4 regions of the Salipaludibacillus sp. HK11 genome follow, and region 4 is predicted to be linked to each of the others. Evidence: riboswitches for the same ligand, from Rfam matches in the RefSeq annotation. Region 4 holds a riboswitch; each other region holds the start of a gene.

Region 1 (4,219 bases), 320 kb from region 4:
TCACTCCATTCGGAATACCTGCTGCAATACCGGCAAAAATCATTATCGATATCCCATTCCCCACTCCGTGCGCAGTAATTTGCTCACCTAACCAAAGTAGAAATGCAGTTCCTGCTGTTAAAACAAGCGCAATCGTTAAATATGTCACTAATGAAGGATCGGGAACCAATCCCGGCATAATATTATTGAAACCGATAGACATTCCTATTGCTTGGATAAATGCAATTCCTATAGTACCATAACGCGTAACTTGCGCAAGCTTTTTCCTACCTGACTCCCCCTCTTTTGCCCATTCTGAAAACTTAGGAACGACATCCATTCGCAACAACTGAACAATAATAGAAGCAGTAATATAAGGCATGATTCCAGTTGCAAAAATCGAGAAGTTCTCTAAAGCGCCTCCTCCAAACGTGTTTAAGAACCCTAATGCAGCGAGACCATCAAAGTTCACCACATCCGCATTTACTCCAGGAGCTGGAATATGAGCGCCGATTCTAAAAACAATAAGCAATGCAAGCGTAAACATGATTTTGTTCCTTAGATCCCCAACACGAAAAATATTCTGTAATGTCTTAAACATAGAACACACCTCTACTCTATAAAAATATGTATAAATCTATTACGATAACTACCATTACAGAATACCACATTTTTCGTGAAATGTTAGAAAAATTTTAAAATATCTCATAAAACAGACTATTTATTGTAAATTTATTGTGACATTTAGTTTTTTAAATGTGTAAAAACCTTTATCCAATCACACTTTCAAGCTTATAAAAAAGTTGGTTCTTTTGCACCGTCCAGTTGAAAAATTTCCTCTTTATCACCAGATATCGGATAAATAACAACATTTTGGTTTTGTGAACCGATTAATTCGATCACTTTTGTCTCCTCACCTTTGACGATCATTGCCTCTCTTCCGTCAAAATTCTTGATATGCGTTAATTTTTCAATCAGATTATTGTTATCTAGCGGCAATGTTAACTGTTCTCCAGACACAAACCAAAACGTAACCTCTTGACTGACACTTTTAATCAATTTATTTAACTGATCAGACGAAGGTTCCGCTGCAAATTTATAAACGTCGAATGGGATTTTTTCGCTAGTGCCAGTCCAATCGTTTACTAAATCTTCTATCATAGCACTCGATGTAGGGTATTTTCCGGCTCCCGCTCCTTGAAAAAGTAATGAGCCGACAATATCGCCTTTGATATGAACGCCATTATTTACACCCTCTACACCATAAAGTGGATTTGTTGCTAAGACAAGCTGTGGTCTGACAGACGCAGTTATACCTCGCGAGTTCTTTTTCAATGAAGCTATATGCTTAATCCGTCCATTAAATTTTTCTGCTAACTTTAAATCTCGCGAATCTATCCCTCTGATACCAACTGGATTTTGCGTTACCCAACTAGGTGCAGTCTGATAAATCCATTGACTTAATATCGTCGTTTTATAATAAGCATCCCAGCCATCAATATCTTTATCAGGCACTTCCTCGGCATATCCATGTTGTTGAGCTTGTGCCAACGCATCATGAAAAGACTCTCCATCTTCGCGCATTTTCGTTAAAATAAAGTTAGACGTCCCGTTAACTATTCCCTCTACTTGCTCAACATCATTCGTTTTCAATGTATGACGAACACTAGTTAGAAGTGGAATTCCACCAGCAACTGCCGCCTCAAAAAACAAGCGACACTGAAAACGGTCCGCTAGTTCCAACAATTCTTCTCCATGCTTTGACATCAACTCTTTATTCGCTGTCACTACAGTGATTCCTTCTTGCAATAACTGTCTGACATATGGATAACCAGTAACGGCATCTGGGGACGCTTCAATGACTGCATCCAAATTAAATTTAGCCAAATCTTCAAATGTTGCTGTAAGAGTTGTATTACTATTCATTTCTCTCGCTTTATTTAAGTCTTTCACTAGTACCACTGGAATTTCAAATGACCCATCAATTAGTTCTTCTATTTTCGCTCGTTTATTTAGTAACGTTTCGTATACTCCACTACCGACCGTTCCAAACCCAATGATACCGACTTTTTTTACCAATTCACTCATGCTTAACACGCCCTTCTTCGACTTTGTAATAAACGTCATTAAAAATAGAAAAGCCTCCCTGTCAAATAAAGACAGAGAGACGAAAATATACCTATCGGCAGAAAAGTCTCTCTCATCTTTCAAAGGTCAGAAACCTTTGATGGAATTGGCACCTTTTGTCTGATAGAAGTCAAGTTGTGGATAATAACGTCCACACGAATTTCTATCTCTTACAATGGTTGCCGGGCTTCATAGGGCCAGTCCCTCCGCCGCTCTCGATAAGAGTTTTCTTACTATTTAACTATGATAAATTGATGTTTTGATTAGTATGAATAGTACCATGCATGATTAGATTCGTCAATTCTATTTTTTAAGACATTTATTACCGGTGACGTGTTAACCTGGAATTCGCAATGCCATTTTCGCATAGCGAGACATGCGTTCTTTTCCCCACACTGGGCTCCAAACGATATCCACTTCGACATGTTCAATCTCTTCAACCATGTTTGCCACTGTTGTTTTCACACTTGTGACGATTTGTCCTGCCATCGGGCATCCCATTGAAGTAAGCGTCATTTCAATATGTGCATCATTTTTATCTCCAATTTTCACATTATAAACTAACCCAAGATTGACTATATCCATATTAATTTCTGGGTCCACCACTTCTCCTAATGCTTCATACACTTTTTCTTCTATTATTTGTGTCATTGTTTGTTCCTCCTCATATTGTTAATGATTGACTCAATATTTTCTAGATATTTCTGTTATCTGTTTTAAGACATCAATCGCTTTTCACCCGTAATTTCCTGAATAGACTTGATGTTTTGTGTAAACTCCAACGTGCCTTTGTATTCTCCTTGTTCATTGCGAACAGCAAAGTAACGAATTAACACATATTTATCTTTGAACGGAATCCAGAAGTCTTCCACATCTTTTTCACCCGACTTGAATTCATCGAGAAGGGCATTGACGATATGAGAACTTTGCGGCGGATGGCAGTTTTGCACCGTTCGACCAATAATTGACTTTGTGCGATGGAAGACTCTTTCTTTTCCATGTGAAAAATAACGTACAACATCGTTTTCATCAATAAACGTAATATCCACGGGTAAGTGATTCATCATTAGTTCGAGTTGTTGGACAGATAAAATGCCTGTCTCTAATTGAATTACGCCCTCTTTCATAAATGTTCCATCATTGGTTAAATCAGCTCGATCCGGTTGCCATGGGGCTGGTGGTTCTATAAATGTGTACCCGATGACGTCTCCTTCCCTTTCAATCTTCAACCACTCATCTTCAGTCAGCTTTTCGAGTGCCATCGGTAAGAGGATATTTTCCTCTTTATATATCATTTCAGACACTTCATGAACAATCTCATTAACCAAATCAATCACACTATCTTTTGTCCACGTGTCCTCATTTAGCTCTAATCTCAACTCTTTTATCGTTGCGCGAATGCGGTCGTCAACGCCCCACATGACTTTTGTCGGTCCAAAAATACCGTATTTCTCCAAGTAGGGAAAGAGTAGATTTTCTTTTCGACTATAATGGTTATCTAACTCTAGCAAGGCAGTGATGTCGGCAAGAATTTTAGCAGCCTTTTCTTCGGATGGTTCCTTCTCAAATTGATCTCGATGTAATGCTAATTTAAAGTTCACATGGTGATCAATTTCTCTGTTTTCTTGAAAAAAAGTGTGGACTGGATGACCTAGTCGATTTTGCGGATCATTTGCCGAAGATCCATGAATTTCTTCAATTGACCCTTTGAAAACTGCTGTATGAACGGAACATAAACGTTGAACTTCTTCTACTGAGATTCCTTCTTCTTCCATTAATGTTTGTTCCATTTGTGATATTTCACTCACGCTAATGGAGTCAATCGCGCTTTCAAATCGTGCGCGAACATCCTCAACGTTTTTTCCCTCATGTAGTTCTTTGATGATATCTTTCAATAACGCCTGACGCTCCGTTTTTTCAACCGCACTCATTTCTCGGTTATTAATCATTTCACTCATTATATTTCCTCCTCTAATCGGTCGTTTTATACCCATGATTATTTAGTTGTTCACAGACACTTTCAAGCGACATCCCCATTGCCCGACACCCTTTTGGAATCGTCATAATTCTTCCTGCTGATTGCAGCATTCCAGGTTTAGTAATATTGACAAAT
Region 2 (4,219 bases), 1.8 Mb from region 4:
GTGGCACCGACAATCCCAATCGCAATCAGCATTGCCATCAAAGTTAATTTGTGTGTCCGATTCATTTTTTTGCTCCTTTGATAGAACTAACATTCGCAAGAGGGATAAAGTAAAATAAAAGCCAAGCCCTCTCATAAAGATGAAAGAACCTGACTTTGGTAACAGAAGTAGATGATTATAGAAACGGTTAAAGTTATGCTACTTCCCTCCGCTGGTGTCAACCAGATCAGGTTCTTAGAGTTAAAAAGCTGTACACCTTTCTCTCAGCCCAATAAATGGGCACCCCCAGTAGTTCATATATATTTCTTTTGATTTTAACAGATTAAATTTCCTTGTCAACTAATCTTTCAAAAACAGTGTAGATAAATAGATTTGAAACAAAAAAATGAAACGCAAAACTTATTAAGTTTGCGTTTCATCGATCAATTCAGTGAAAAGAACTAGTCGTTCTCTGTGTGTTCCTTGATCTCGATCGAATTCGCCAGTACAAGTAATGAGATTGACATTTCTTGAAGAACAAAGTACTTAATAAATGATAGTAATAAAATGACAGAATTCTACAATAGCGATAGTGATGAATGTATGAAATTGGCTCAAATGAATGATATATATTATATTTAACAAGTAGGAAACGTTCTATTCCCACATTGCTAATGATAGGTAATCTTACTTTCTTGCAGGAGATTATCTGGAGAGTGAAGAATAGGGAGTAAAGAATCGATTAATAGCGTAGTTTAATCAGAGGAGGGATTTACTGTGAAGATGAGGGGAATGAAAGAAAGATTAATAGTAGGTTTGGCGTGGGAAGGGACAATTGCAGAAGCGGAAAAAGGTGATATCCATAGAGTAATTGAAGATGTTAAAAATCGTAGCGAGGAAATAGATGGGAAGATCAACGAGTCAGAATTAGTCTGCGTTTCAATTCATGATCGTCCGAATGGGTTCACCCACCATGTTGGTTGGGAAGTCGAAACAGGAATAAAGGTCCCAACTGGAATGGTAAGTTGCGTTTTGCCAGAAGGAACGTACTTCACTTTGATGCATCAAAAAGAAGAGAACATTGCAAAAACATATACAAACCTTAAACAAGAGATTCAAAACAAAGGGTTAACTCCTTTAAAACCTGAACAAGTCGATTCTTTTGATGAATTACCGATTAAAATAGAATTGCATTCGGTTGAAAAAATATTGAAAGAAGAGCCGGAGTTCCAAATACACATTCCGGTAATCAAATGATGGGCAATAAAGCTTTCGTAAAAGAAAAATAGTTACTCATTGTCAAATAGTGAAAAACTATTGCATGTTTTATGAAAATCAGCTACAATTGGGAACAATCGTTCACAAATAAAAGAATATTCGGACAGGTTCTTATCATGAGAGGTGGAGGGAAAGGCCCTTTGATATCTCAGCAACCAGCCACACGTGTGGTCAGGTGCTAATTCCTGCAGGCTTTTAGCTTGCGCAGATAAGAAGAAGACGAGTTTAACACTTTACTAACAACCTTCTTCTTATTTTATAAGAGGAAGTTTTTTTGTCTACATTCACATTATGATAAAATGAAAGCCAATTTTTTATATTAATGAGAACAATTAATGGAAATAGAAAGGGGATAGTTTTGATGAGTAAGTATCGAAAAGAGCTTGAAACAACACTTGTCCAAATAGGAAACCGCAGTGAAACAGCTACAGGGGCGGTAAGTGCTCCTGTTTATTTTTCAACAGCTTATCGTCATGAAGGTATCGGCCAATCGACAGGGTTTGATTATTCTCGTACCGGTAATCCAACAAGACAAATACTTGAAGAGGCGATTGCGGAATTAGAAGGTGGTGACAGAGGTTTTGCCTGTTCATCTGGAATGGCAGCGATTCAAGTCGTTCTCTCGTTATTTCAAAGCGGTGATGAGCTTCTTTGTTCGAATGATTTATACGGAGGAACATACCGATTATTTGAAGAAGGGTGGCGTCGATGGGGACTCTCCTTTCAATACGGAGATGCTCGTGATATTCAGTTCTTTAAAGATCGCATTTCTGAAAAAACAAAAGCGTTATATATAGAAACTCCGACAAACCCGTTAATGCAAGAAGCAGATTTAAAAGCTTTTAGCAAATTAGCGAAAGAAAACAACCTTCTACTGATTGTTGATAATACGTTTTATACGCCACTCCTTCAGCGTCCGATAATTGAAGGAGCCGACATCGTCATTCACAGTGCTTCGAAATATTTATCGGGACACAACGATGTGATCGCAGGTCTTATCGTTTCAAAAGGACAAGAGTTATCAGATAAAGTTTTTTATTATTTTAATAGTATTGGACCGATCTTATCTCCATTAGATTCTTGGCTCGTAATGAGGGGAATGAAGACACTCTCGTTAAGAATGGAAAAGCACCAGGAAAATGCGCAGAAATTAGCAGAATTTTTAAAGGATCATTCTGCAGTCCTAGATGTAATTTATCCAGGCAGAGGTGGGATGCTCTCATTTCGGGTTCACGATGAAAATTGGGTCAATCCTTTTCTGCAAAAATTAAAGCTCGTCACCTTCGCGGAAAGTTTGGGAGGGGTAGAAAGTTTAATGACTTACCCAGCAACGCAAACACACGCAGATGTACCGGAAGAAGTGCGTGAAGAACTAGGTGTCTGTAACAGACTGTTACGCTTTTCTGTTGGGATTGAATCAGTAGAAGACATCATTAGTGATATAGATCAAGCTTTAAACCTTGCACGAGACTCGAACGGAGGAAAATAAATGACACACGATATTTCGAATGAATTTAGTATCCAAACTAGACTATTACACCACAAACATAAGACAGATCCATCTTCTGGTGCTGTCAGTGTTGCTATACAACCGGCTTCCACATTTCACCAAGAAGGTCTGGATGACTTTGGTGAATTTGATTATGCACGCTCAGGTAACCCAACGAGACAAGCGTTGGAAGAAACGTTTGCTGAACTAGAAAATGGGACAGCAGCATATGCTTTTGCGTCTGGAATGGCAGCTATTTCAACGACATTCATGTTGTTGTCAGCAGGTGACCACTTGGTGATTACCGATGACGTTTACGGTGGAACATTCCGATTTACTACAGAAGTTCTGACTCGTCTTGGGATAGAACATACATTTGTGGATATGACTAATGTCGACGAAGTGAAGAACGCAATTAGACCGAATACGAAAATGATTCATATGGAAACACCATCTAATCCAACAATGAAAATTACACCGATCCGTGAGCTCGTTTCGCTTGCGAAGGAGCATAACTGCTTAACGGTGTTAGATAATACATTTATGACTCCTGTACTGCAACGACCATTAGACCTAGGTGTTGATGTGGTTGTTCACAGTGCGACGAAATTTATTGGCGGACACAGTGACGTCGTTGCTGGGCTTGCTGTCGTAAAAGATCCTGAATTGGCAAGTCGACTCAAGTTTTTACAAAATAGTTTTGGCGCGATTCTTGGTCCTAACGACTGTTGGTTGATCCTTCGTGGGATGAAGACATTGCATACTCGGATGGAAGCATCGATGAAATCAGCTGAAATGATTGCTCAGTGGCTAACGGAACAATCTGCTGTGAAATATGTTTATTATCCAGGGTTAAAGGGTCATCCAGGTTATGAGATTAACGAGTCTCAGTCAGATGGACCTGGTGCCGTTCTCTCATTTGAACTCGCTGACAGAGAGGCAGTAAAAAAAGTCGTTGATGCTGTCGAAATACCTGTTTTTGCGGTAAGTCTCGGTGCTGTTGAATCGATTTTGTCTTATCCTGCCAAGATGTCGCATGCCGCGATGCCTCCTGATGAACGAGCGAAGAGAGGAATCACTGACGGCTTGTTACGTTTATCGGTTGGACTTGAGAAACCTGAGGACTTAATTAGCGACTTTAAACGAGCGTTTGAAACGCTAGTGGAATAGCGAAAGGAGAGTACCGGAATGGACTTTAGAAAAGACTTATTCGAGAAGGTTCTCATCGGTGACGGAGCCATGGGTACCTTGTTATATCAAGAGGGCGTGGACGGTTGTTTTGAAGAGTTAACAATTACTGCACCTGAAAAAATAAAATCGGTCCACCACCAATATATTTCTGCTGGCGCAAACATCATTCAAACGAATACGTATGCAGCGAATTCATTGAAATTGAGTCGTTACCAGTTAGAGGGGCGGGTTGCGGAATTAAATAACGAAGCCGTAAAGGTCGCCAAGGAAGTGGCACAGGAT
Region 3 (4,219 bases), 300 kb from region 4:
ATGTTTATGGCACTTATCCAAGTTTGTTCGATTCCTTTGCTAGCTGAAAACTCTACGGAAAAACAACGCGTTCATTTGTTTAGTTTTAATTTTGCAATTATTATGCTTGCAAACGTGGTTGGGAATACACTTGGTGGAACACTGAGTGATTTTTTTAACGTTATTATAGGGCTGTCAAGTCTTTCGAGCATAAGAATCACTTTAATTATTGGTGTTGCTTTCTTCTTCGCATCTTTGATTCCAATGATAAAAATTCGCGAAGAAAAAAAACTAACTAGTAAAACAGTACAAGAACGTTCTTTCAAAAAACTGTTCAAGATACATCGAACAGGATTGAAAATTATCCTCTTATTTGCTGTTGCCCAAATTATTATTGGATTTGGTTCTGGACTAGTCATCCCTTATTTAAATTTATATTTTGTCGATAGATTTGAGGTGTCACATACACTTGTAGGACTTATTTTATCTTCTGGACAGGCGATGACCGCTGTTGCATTAATGATCGGGCCCGCTGTTGTCCGAAAAGTCGGCGAGGTAAGAGCTGTAGTGATACTTCAGTTATTATCGATTCCATTTTTATTAATTACTGCATTTACAGAAACACTTTGGATTGCTGTTATTGGGTTTTTATTTAGACAAGCCCTTATGAATGCCGGAAACCCAATCCAAATGTCATTAATGATGAAGAGTGTTGACGATTCGATGAAAGGCTTAGCAAACTCGGTTGGGCAAGCGGTTTTTCAGCTCGGTTGGGCAGTTATGGGGCCAATTTCTACGACGATCGTGATGGTACATGGCTCGTATTCTGGTTATGCAATTGTGTTTTCAATTACAGCTAGTTTATATGTGATTGCAACAGTATATTTCTACCTAGTTTTTAGCAAGCCAATCGCTCATAAACAAAAAAATAAGCAAGAATCTCGAATAATATAAAGGAAAAAGACCTAGTTGTGGAGAACTAATTTAGAATAGAGATTCACGTTTACGAACGTTAGTTTTTTAAATGACGAACCAACTAGGGGCGAAATGTATGCGAACATTACTTGATTCTGTGATGAAAGAAATGAAGCGATCAGAACATATGGAAACTTTATTATTAAAACACCATATTCAACTATGCATTACTTCTGGAAGTGAATCCTGGTATATTGTATTTGATGGGCAAGTACCGCACTTCATATCGGCAAATGAAGAAGCGTGTGATGTAGTGATTGAAGGAGATGACGAAGCATTAACACAATTACTGCGCGGAGAAGATTTTTTATTGGCAATGAAACGACGTGGCGACCTTAATGTAACAGGCTCATTGAAATATTTGCTCTGGATCGAATCACTCTTTTATTTATCAAATTCAAATCGAAGATAACTGAATTCATTCTTGTGTTGACAAGATGAGTGGACAGTGATAACATCCATATCAGACTTTAAAAATTCTATTATATGAATTCTCTTATCAAGAGAGGTGGAGGGATTGGCCCTATGAAACCCGGCAACCATCAATTTCTTAAAAATGGAAGGTGCTAAATCCAACAAAACAGGAAACTGTTTTGAAAGATGAGAAGAAAGATTTCAGCGATGAATGAACCTTTCTGCTTTTCTTTCGGGAGTAGATAGGTTTTTTTTCTGTGCTTAGATCGAAGCATAAAGTGATTACTTATTGATTTAACTATTGTTAAGTCTCTTACTCTGTGTATTAACTATACTAAACAGGTTGGTTTACTTGATTTATAGATGTGAATTGAATATGCTTTTTAATAGCATTGTAGTTTATTGCTATTTGTAGAGCGACAAGAAAGCGAGTGATAGCAGTGATTAAATTATCAAAACTCGCCAAAACATTTCAGTTAAAAGATGGAAATGTAACAGCGGTAGATAACGTTAATTTAACGATTGAAAAAGGTGAAATTTACGGAATCATCGGTTACAGTGGTGCTGGAAAAAGTACGTTGATTCGGTTATTAAATATGCTTGAGACGCCTACATCTGGTGAAGTGACAGTAGCGGGGAAAAATATGAATAACCTCTCTAAAAAAGAGTTACGCTACGCCCGGCAAGAAATTGGGATGATTTTCCAACACTTTAACTTACTATGGTCAAGAACGGTTGCAGAAAATATTGCTTTTCCGTTGGAAGTCAAAGGGGTTGCAAAAGCGAATAGAAAGAAGCGAGTAGAAGAATTAATTAAACTTGTTGGCTTAGAGGGGCGCGGAGGTTCTTATCCTTCACAGTTAAGTGGTGGCCAAAAGCAAAGAGTAGGGATAGCACGTGCGCTTGCTAATGATCCGAAAGTTCTCCTTTGTGATGAAGCGACATCTGCGCTTGATCCTAAAACGACTGATTCGATATTAGATTTACTTGTTGACATTAACCAAAAGTTAGATTTAACGATCGTATTAATAACGCACGAAATGCACGTCATCCGAAAAATTTGTCATCAAGTTGCGGTGATGGATGGTGGCCGAATTGTTGAGGCCGGGCTTGTATTGGATGTTTTTAAACAGCCGAAAGAAAATATGACGAAGGAATTTGTCAAACAAGTAACCGAACCGGAAGAAACAGAAGAAGCGGTTCGGCATTTGTTAGCAAATGAAGGCATTGGGCAAATTTTACAACTTACATTTGTTGGTGGGGAAACAAACAAGCCACTCATGACAGATGTTGTCCGTAAATTTGACGTCTCGATCAGTATTCTGCAAGGGAAAATTTCTCAAACGAGAACCGGTCCATATGGATCCTTGTTTATTAGTGTAACGGGAGACAATCACTTAATAGATGACGTGATTTCGTTTATCCGTGAGCAACAAGTGGAAGTCGAGGTGGTTCACGGTGGCTAATATTTTATTATTAACAAATAATTGGTTATTACCAAATGTTAATTGGGACAATATGAAAGTAGCAACAGAAGAAACGATTTATATGTCACTTATTGCATTACTTTTTACGTTTGTTATCGGTATTTTCCTTGGTTTAATATTATTTTTAACCGACCGAGGGCAACTGTGGCAAAATAAAGTGATTCATGGAATTACTGCTGCCTATGTTAATATTTTTCGTTCTATACCATTTATTATTTTAATTGTTCTTCTCATACCTTTTACACGATCATTAGTAGGAACGATGCTTGGTCCTACGGCAGCCTTACCAGCTTTGATCATTGGTGCTGCTCCATTTTATGCAAGGATGGTAGAAATTGCATTAAGAGAGATTGATAAAGGAGTCGTTGAGGCGGCCAAGTCGATGGGGGCAAATAATGGGCAAATTATTTTCAAAGTTTTATTACCAGAATCAATGCCTGCACTTGTATCAGGAATTACAGTAACAGCGATTGCTTTAGTTAGTTACACAGCGATGGCTGGTGTTATTGGTGCAGGTGGATTAGGTGATCTAGCCTTCCGCGATGGATTTCAGAGAGGCAATCCTGATATCACATTGGTAGCAACAATTGTTGTACTCATAATCGTTTTTATTTTACAGTATATTGGCGATTATTTGACAAATAAATTAGATAAGCGATAACCGCTTAAAAAAAATCAAGGGGGAAACATCATCATGAAGAAATACTTACAAAGTTTAAGTGTCGTAGCATTATCAGTAGGACTCCTCGCAGCATGTGGCGAAGGGGAAAGTAATAACGAAGAAAATTCAGCAGGTGCCAATAATAACAATGAAGAAGCATCTAATAATGCAGGTAATGAGAACGAAGAAGCATCAAATAACAACGAAGCTAACGAAAGTGTCGAGCTTGAAAGCTTAGTTGTAGGAGCTTCAAATGTTCCTCATGCGGAAATTCTTGAGTTCGCTTCACCGCTTTTAGAAGAAGAAGGAATTGCATTAGAAGTCGTACCTTTCAACGATTACGTACTACCTAACGAAGCTTTAGCAGAAGGTGAGTTGGACGCTAACTATTTCCAACACATCCCTTACTTAGAGTCGCAAATTGCAGAACATGATTATGATTTTGTTAATGCAGGTGGGATTCACATTGAACCGATTGGTGTTTACTCTCAAGACTATGCAACTTTAGATGAATTACCAGATGGTGCGGAAATTATCATGAGTAGTGCCGTATCAGATCACGGTCGGATCTTGATGATGCTTGAGGAAGAAGGCTTAATCACATTAGCTGAAGGTGTAGGCATTGAAGCTGAAATTAGTGACATTGTTGAAAATCCACGTGATCTTCAGTTTCAAGGAAATGTAGAAGCAGCGCTGCTTACAC
Region 4 (4,219 bases):
AACTGTCGGACATCAATGTATTTTACATAGCTGCCTTGTTAAAAAAAATGCCTTGATAGGCATGGGCTCGACGATAATGGATGGCGCTGAAATTGGTGAAGGAGCCTTTATCGGTGCAGGTAGTCTCGTGCCACCTGGTAAAACAATTCCACCTAATAAACTTGCTTTAGGTCGCCCTGCCAAAGTCGTCCGTGATTTATCTGATGCTGACCTTGCTGATATGAAAAGAATTCGGGATAGTTATGTTGATAAAGGAAAGTACTACAAATCACTCGTTGACGAATGATCATTACTAACTGGAAAGATTATCAGAGCAAAAGAACGCGAATGGATTTCTCCACTCGCGTTCTTTGTGATTTATTCCTTGTCAATATGAAGCGCTTCTTGCTTCATTAATTCCGCTTTGTCTGTCGCTTCCCACGGAAGATCAATATCTGTTCGACCAAAGTGACCATAAGCAGCTGTTTGCTTGAATATCGGTCGTCGAAGATCTAACATTTTAATAATCCCTGCTGGACGAAGGTCAAATAGTTTACGAACCACTTGAACTAAGACGTCTTCTGATACTGTCCCAGTCTCAAATGTATCAATCGCGATCGAGACAGGTTGAGCAACACCAATCGCATACGCTAATTGAACTTCACAACGGTCTGCAAGACCTGCTGCAACAATATTTTTCGCAACATAGCGAGCGGCATATGCGGCAGAACGATCAACTTTAGTTGCATCTTTACCAGAAAAAGCACCTCCACCATGACGAGCGTACCCACCATATGTATCAACGATGATCTTTCTTCCTGTTAACCCGGCGTCACCTTGAGGACCGCCAATTACAAAGCGACCTGTTGGATTAATAAAATATTTCGTTTCATTGTCCAACAATTCCTTAGGTACAACTGGTTTAATAACTTTCTCTTTTAAATCTTCTTGAATTTGATCAAGTTCTATCTCAGCATGATGTTGAGCCGAAATCACAATCGTGTCTACACGAAGAGGCCTCTGGTTTTCATCATATTCTACTGTGACTTGAACTTTACCGTCTGGACGAAGGTAAGAAATGGTTTCATCTTTACGTACTTCACTTAAACGCCGAGCGAGTTTATGTGATAATGAAATTGGCAAAGGCATAAGCTCGGGAGTTTGATTATCAGCATAACCGAACATAAGACCTTGGTCCCCTGCTCCAATCGCTTCTATTTCTTCATCTGACATGTTGCCTTCTCTAGCTTCTAACGCTTGATCTACTCCTTGTGCAATGTCGGCAGATTGCTCGTCAATCGACGTTAATACGGCACATGTTTCATAATCAAAACCGTATTTTGCACGCGTGTAACCAATTCCTTTGATTGTTTCTCGTACTATTTTTGGAATATCTACATATGTAGAAGTTGATATTTCACCAGCGACTAGCACCAAACCTGTGTTTACAGATGTTTCGCACGCCACTCGAGCATTTGGATCGCTTTTCATTATTTCATCTAAAATTGCATCCGAAATTTGATCACAAATCTTATCTGGGTGTCCCTCTGTTACTGATTCTGATGTAAATAATCTCGTTTTTCCTGCCACAATTACGACCTCCCCGGTATTTTACCCCTTTAATGTGTATATAAGATGAGCTTCATAATCGACGGTACTCGTTATCCAAGCAGAATGGTCTTAATCAACAACCGATCAAGATTTAAATAGACTCTTATTTTTCCATATAAACTAAAAAACCTCTCCCCAGTTGAGGAAAAGGTTACGATCCATTCGCCTTTCACCTCTTATCGATCAAGACACACAAATATGTCTTGCAGGTTAGCACCGTTCACCTTTTTGGAAGTGGTGATGGTTGCTGGGCTTCGTCGGGCCTGTCCCTCCGCCTACTCGGGATAAGAGTATCCGTTCGCCAAAAGAATACATGATTTTTCGCTTCATGTCAAGAAATCTATTTGAGATATATTGAATATATTTCATTGCTCACATTTTCACAAATATGACGATCTGTTGACGGTTTTCAAAATCTATATCTTCGTTTCATAAAATATATTAAAATAAAGTTATACGTAATTCATCTACCTTTAATGATTCCACTTCCATCATCACAGTCATCCTCTAGCCAATTGACATGGTACAACTAAACTGCGAACATCTAATCGCGAAGTTGCTCTCGTCCATACGTCATTCCAAGTCTGTCATCCCACAAATTCCACAAAACACCTATTAACGAATTATATCGGATATTTTTACACTACATTTCTTCTTGCACAAGATTATTAAAACGCTTTCAATACACTTATATTATTTGGTTATAACACCTCGGTCACCGAATCAGGTACCATAGACTACACAAAAATTTCAGAAATGTTAATACTACTTTCTTTTCGCTAAGTACGCTATTCCTTTAGATTAAACCACCATTATAACTAATTTAGTAGCCCAGAATTCGGTGAATCCATTTTATTAAAATCATCGTTCATCTTTGTAGTTTTGTTCATTCAACTGTCGTTTATCCGTATGGTGAGTGTATTCATCACTTTAGGAAATATAAATGAATGAAAAAAAGAAAGGGTGAAGAACATGAGTATGGTTCATTTCGAAGCTGCGTTGGGTCGTGTATTGCAGGGCGAAAACATCCACAAAGATTTATCTGTTCCACATTTAATTGAAAAAGCCTTAGAGCGTAGGGAAGGTGTATTAACATCTACTGGTGCTTTTCGCGCAACAACTGGCAAGTATACAGGTCGGTCGCCAAAGGATAAATTTATTGTGGAAGAGATCTCAACAAAGGATAATATTTGTTGGGGAAAAGTAAACATCCCCATCTCTGCCGAGGCTTTTGAACACTTGTATGAGAAAGTGTTACATTATTTAGCTAATAGGGAAGAATTGTTTGTTCGACATGGCTTTGCTGGTGCCGACAAAAAATATCAACTCCCTATCCGTATTGTTAACGAGTTTGCCTGGCATAATTTATTTGTTCGTCAACTTTTCATTCGACCTGAAGAAGAAGAATTAAAGAGCCTGTTACCTGAATTTACAATTGTATCGGCACCAGGATTCAAAGCTGATTCAACAATTGATGGTACAAATTCAGAAGCATTTGTAATCGTTTCAATGGAAAAAAGGATTGTACTAATTGGGGGAACTGAATATGCAGGTGAAATGAAAAAATCTATTTTTTCAATAATGAATTACCTTCTCCCTGAACAAGATATATTAACGATGCATTGTTCTTCAAATGTTGGTAAAAAAGGGGATGTAGCACTTTTCTTCGGACTATCAGGAACAGGAAAAACAACGCTTTCCGCAGATCCAAACCGTTCACTACTTGGAGATGATGAACATGCTTGGTCTTCAAATGGTGTCTTTAATATTGAAGGTGGTTGCTATGCAAAATGTATTAAGCTAACCGAAGAAAGCGAGCCTGAAATTTATAGAGCGATTCGATTCGGGTCGGTATTAGAAAATGTCGTCATCAATGAATTAACACGGGAACCTATTTACGATGCATCGGATTATACGGAAAATACGAGGGTGGCTTATCCACTCAGTGCCATTCCATCTTCACTAGAGCCAAGTATTGCAGGTCACCCAAACGCAGTAATATTTTTGACGGCAGACGCTTTCGGTGTTTTACCTCCCATCAGTAAACTAACACCGGAGCAAGCGATGTACCATTTCCTTTCCGGTTACACGAGTAAATTAGCTGGAACAGAACGTGGTGTCACTTCACCACAAGCTACATTCTCATCCTGTTTTGGTGAACCATTTCTTCCGTTGCCTGGTGCTAGGTATGCTGAAATGCTGAGGGACAAAATGATAGAACATAACACCGATGTTTACCTCGTTAATACTGGGTGGACAGGAGGACCTTATGGTGTTGGAGAACGTATGAGTTTACGATATACTCGCGCATTGATCCACGCAGCATTAGAAGGTGAATTAGATACAGTGGAAACGACGCAAGATCCGATATTTGGTCTACACATTCCAGTTAATTGTCCTGGTGTTCCTGATAAAGTGTTGCAACCTAAAGAAACTTGGGCTGATAAAGAAGACTATGACAGGAAGGCAATTGAGCTTGCTCATAAATTCAAAGATAACTTTAAGAATTTTAGAAAAATACCACAAAATATTGCTAAAGGTGGTACAATCATATAAAGAATCGATCCCCAGGCATAATAATGCCTGGGGATTTATGTTTCAGTCTGTTGGTGCATCCATTGGCAAGCAC

The links. Region 4 has a riboswitch for S-adenosylmethionine ahead of metK (methionine adenosyltransferase). Riboswitches for the same ligand answer to the same signal wherever they lie in the genome.
Region 1: it holds a riboswitch for S-adenosylmethionine, as region 4 does, so the genes downstream of both, ACM26V_RS12975 (homoserine dehydrogenase) here and metK (methionine adenosyltransferase) in region 4, are expected to answer to the same signal.
Region 2: it holds a riboswitch for S-adenosylmethionine, as region 4 does, so the genes downstream of both, ACM26V_RS19710 (methionine biosynthesis PLP-dependent protein) here and metK (methionine adenosyltransferase) in region 4, are expected to answer to the same signal.
Region 3: it holds a riboswitch for S-adenosylmethionine, as region 4 does, so the genes downstream of both, ACM26V_RS12895 (methionine ABC transporter ATP-binding protein) here and metK (methionine adenosyltransferase) in region 4, are expected to answer to the same signal.

Annotation. Positions count from the first base shown of each region.
Region 1 is NZ_CP181045.1:2,663,924-2,668,142, forward strand. Features, by position in the region: gene secY (preprotein translocase subunit SecY) at 1-580, opposite strand, end outside; gene ACM26V_RS12975 (homoserine dehydrogenase) at 772-2,067, opposite strand; SAM riboswitch class I at 2,177-2,331, opposite strand; gene ACM26V_RS12980 (metal-sulfur cluster assembly factor) at 2,443-2,757, opposite strand; gene ACM26V_RS12985 (DUF438 domain-containing protein) at 2,823-4,064, opposite strand; gene ACM26V_RS12990 (DUF1858 domain-containing protein) at 4,078-4,219, opposite strand, start outside.
Region 2 is NZ_CP181045.1:4,140,234-4,144,452, forward strand. Features, by position in the region: gene thiW (energy coupling factor transporter S component ThiW) at 1-65, opposite strand, end outside; TPP riboswitch at 187-297, opposite strand; gene ACM26V_RS19705 (GyrI-like domain-containing protein) at 763-1,236, shown strand; SAM riboswitch class I at 1,366-1,472, shown strand; gene ACM26V_RS19710 (methionine biosynthesis PLP-dependent protein) at 1,619-2,746, shown strand; gene metC (cystathionine beta-lyase) at 2,747-3,916, shown strand; gene ACM26V_RS19720 (bifunctional homocysteine S-methyltransferase/methylenetetrahydrofolate reductase) at 3,935-4,219, shown strand, end outside.
Region 3 is NZ_CP181045.1:2,647,435-2,651,653, reverse strand. Features, by position in the region: gene ACM26V_RS12905 (MFS transporter) at 1-933, shown strand, start outside; gene ACM26V_RS12900 (SCP2 sterol-binding domain-containing protein) at 1,031-1,366, shown strand; SAM riboswitch class I at 1,448-1,561, shown strand; gene ACM26V_RS12895 (methionine ABC transporter ATP-binding protein) at 1,809-2,834, shown strand; gene ACM26V_RS12890 (methionine ABC transporter permease) at 2,887-3,516, shown strand; gene ACM26V_RS12885 (MetQ/NlpA family ABC transporter substrate-binding protein) at 3,550-4,219, shown strand, end outside.
Region 4 is NZ_CP181045.1:2,347,271-2,351,489, forward strand. Features, by position in the region: gene ACM26V_RS11585 (gamma carbonic anhydrase family protein) at 1-286, shown strand, start outside; gene metK (methionine adenosyltransferase) at 358-1,569, opposite strand; SAM riboswitch class I at 1,764-1,881, opposite strand; gene pckA (phosphoenolpyruvate carboxykinase (ATP)) at 2,569-4,146, shown strand; gene ACM26V_RS11600 (alpha/beta hydrolase family protein) at 4,182-4,219, opposite strand, start outside.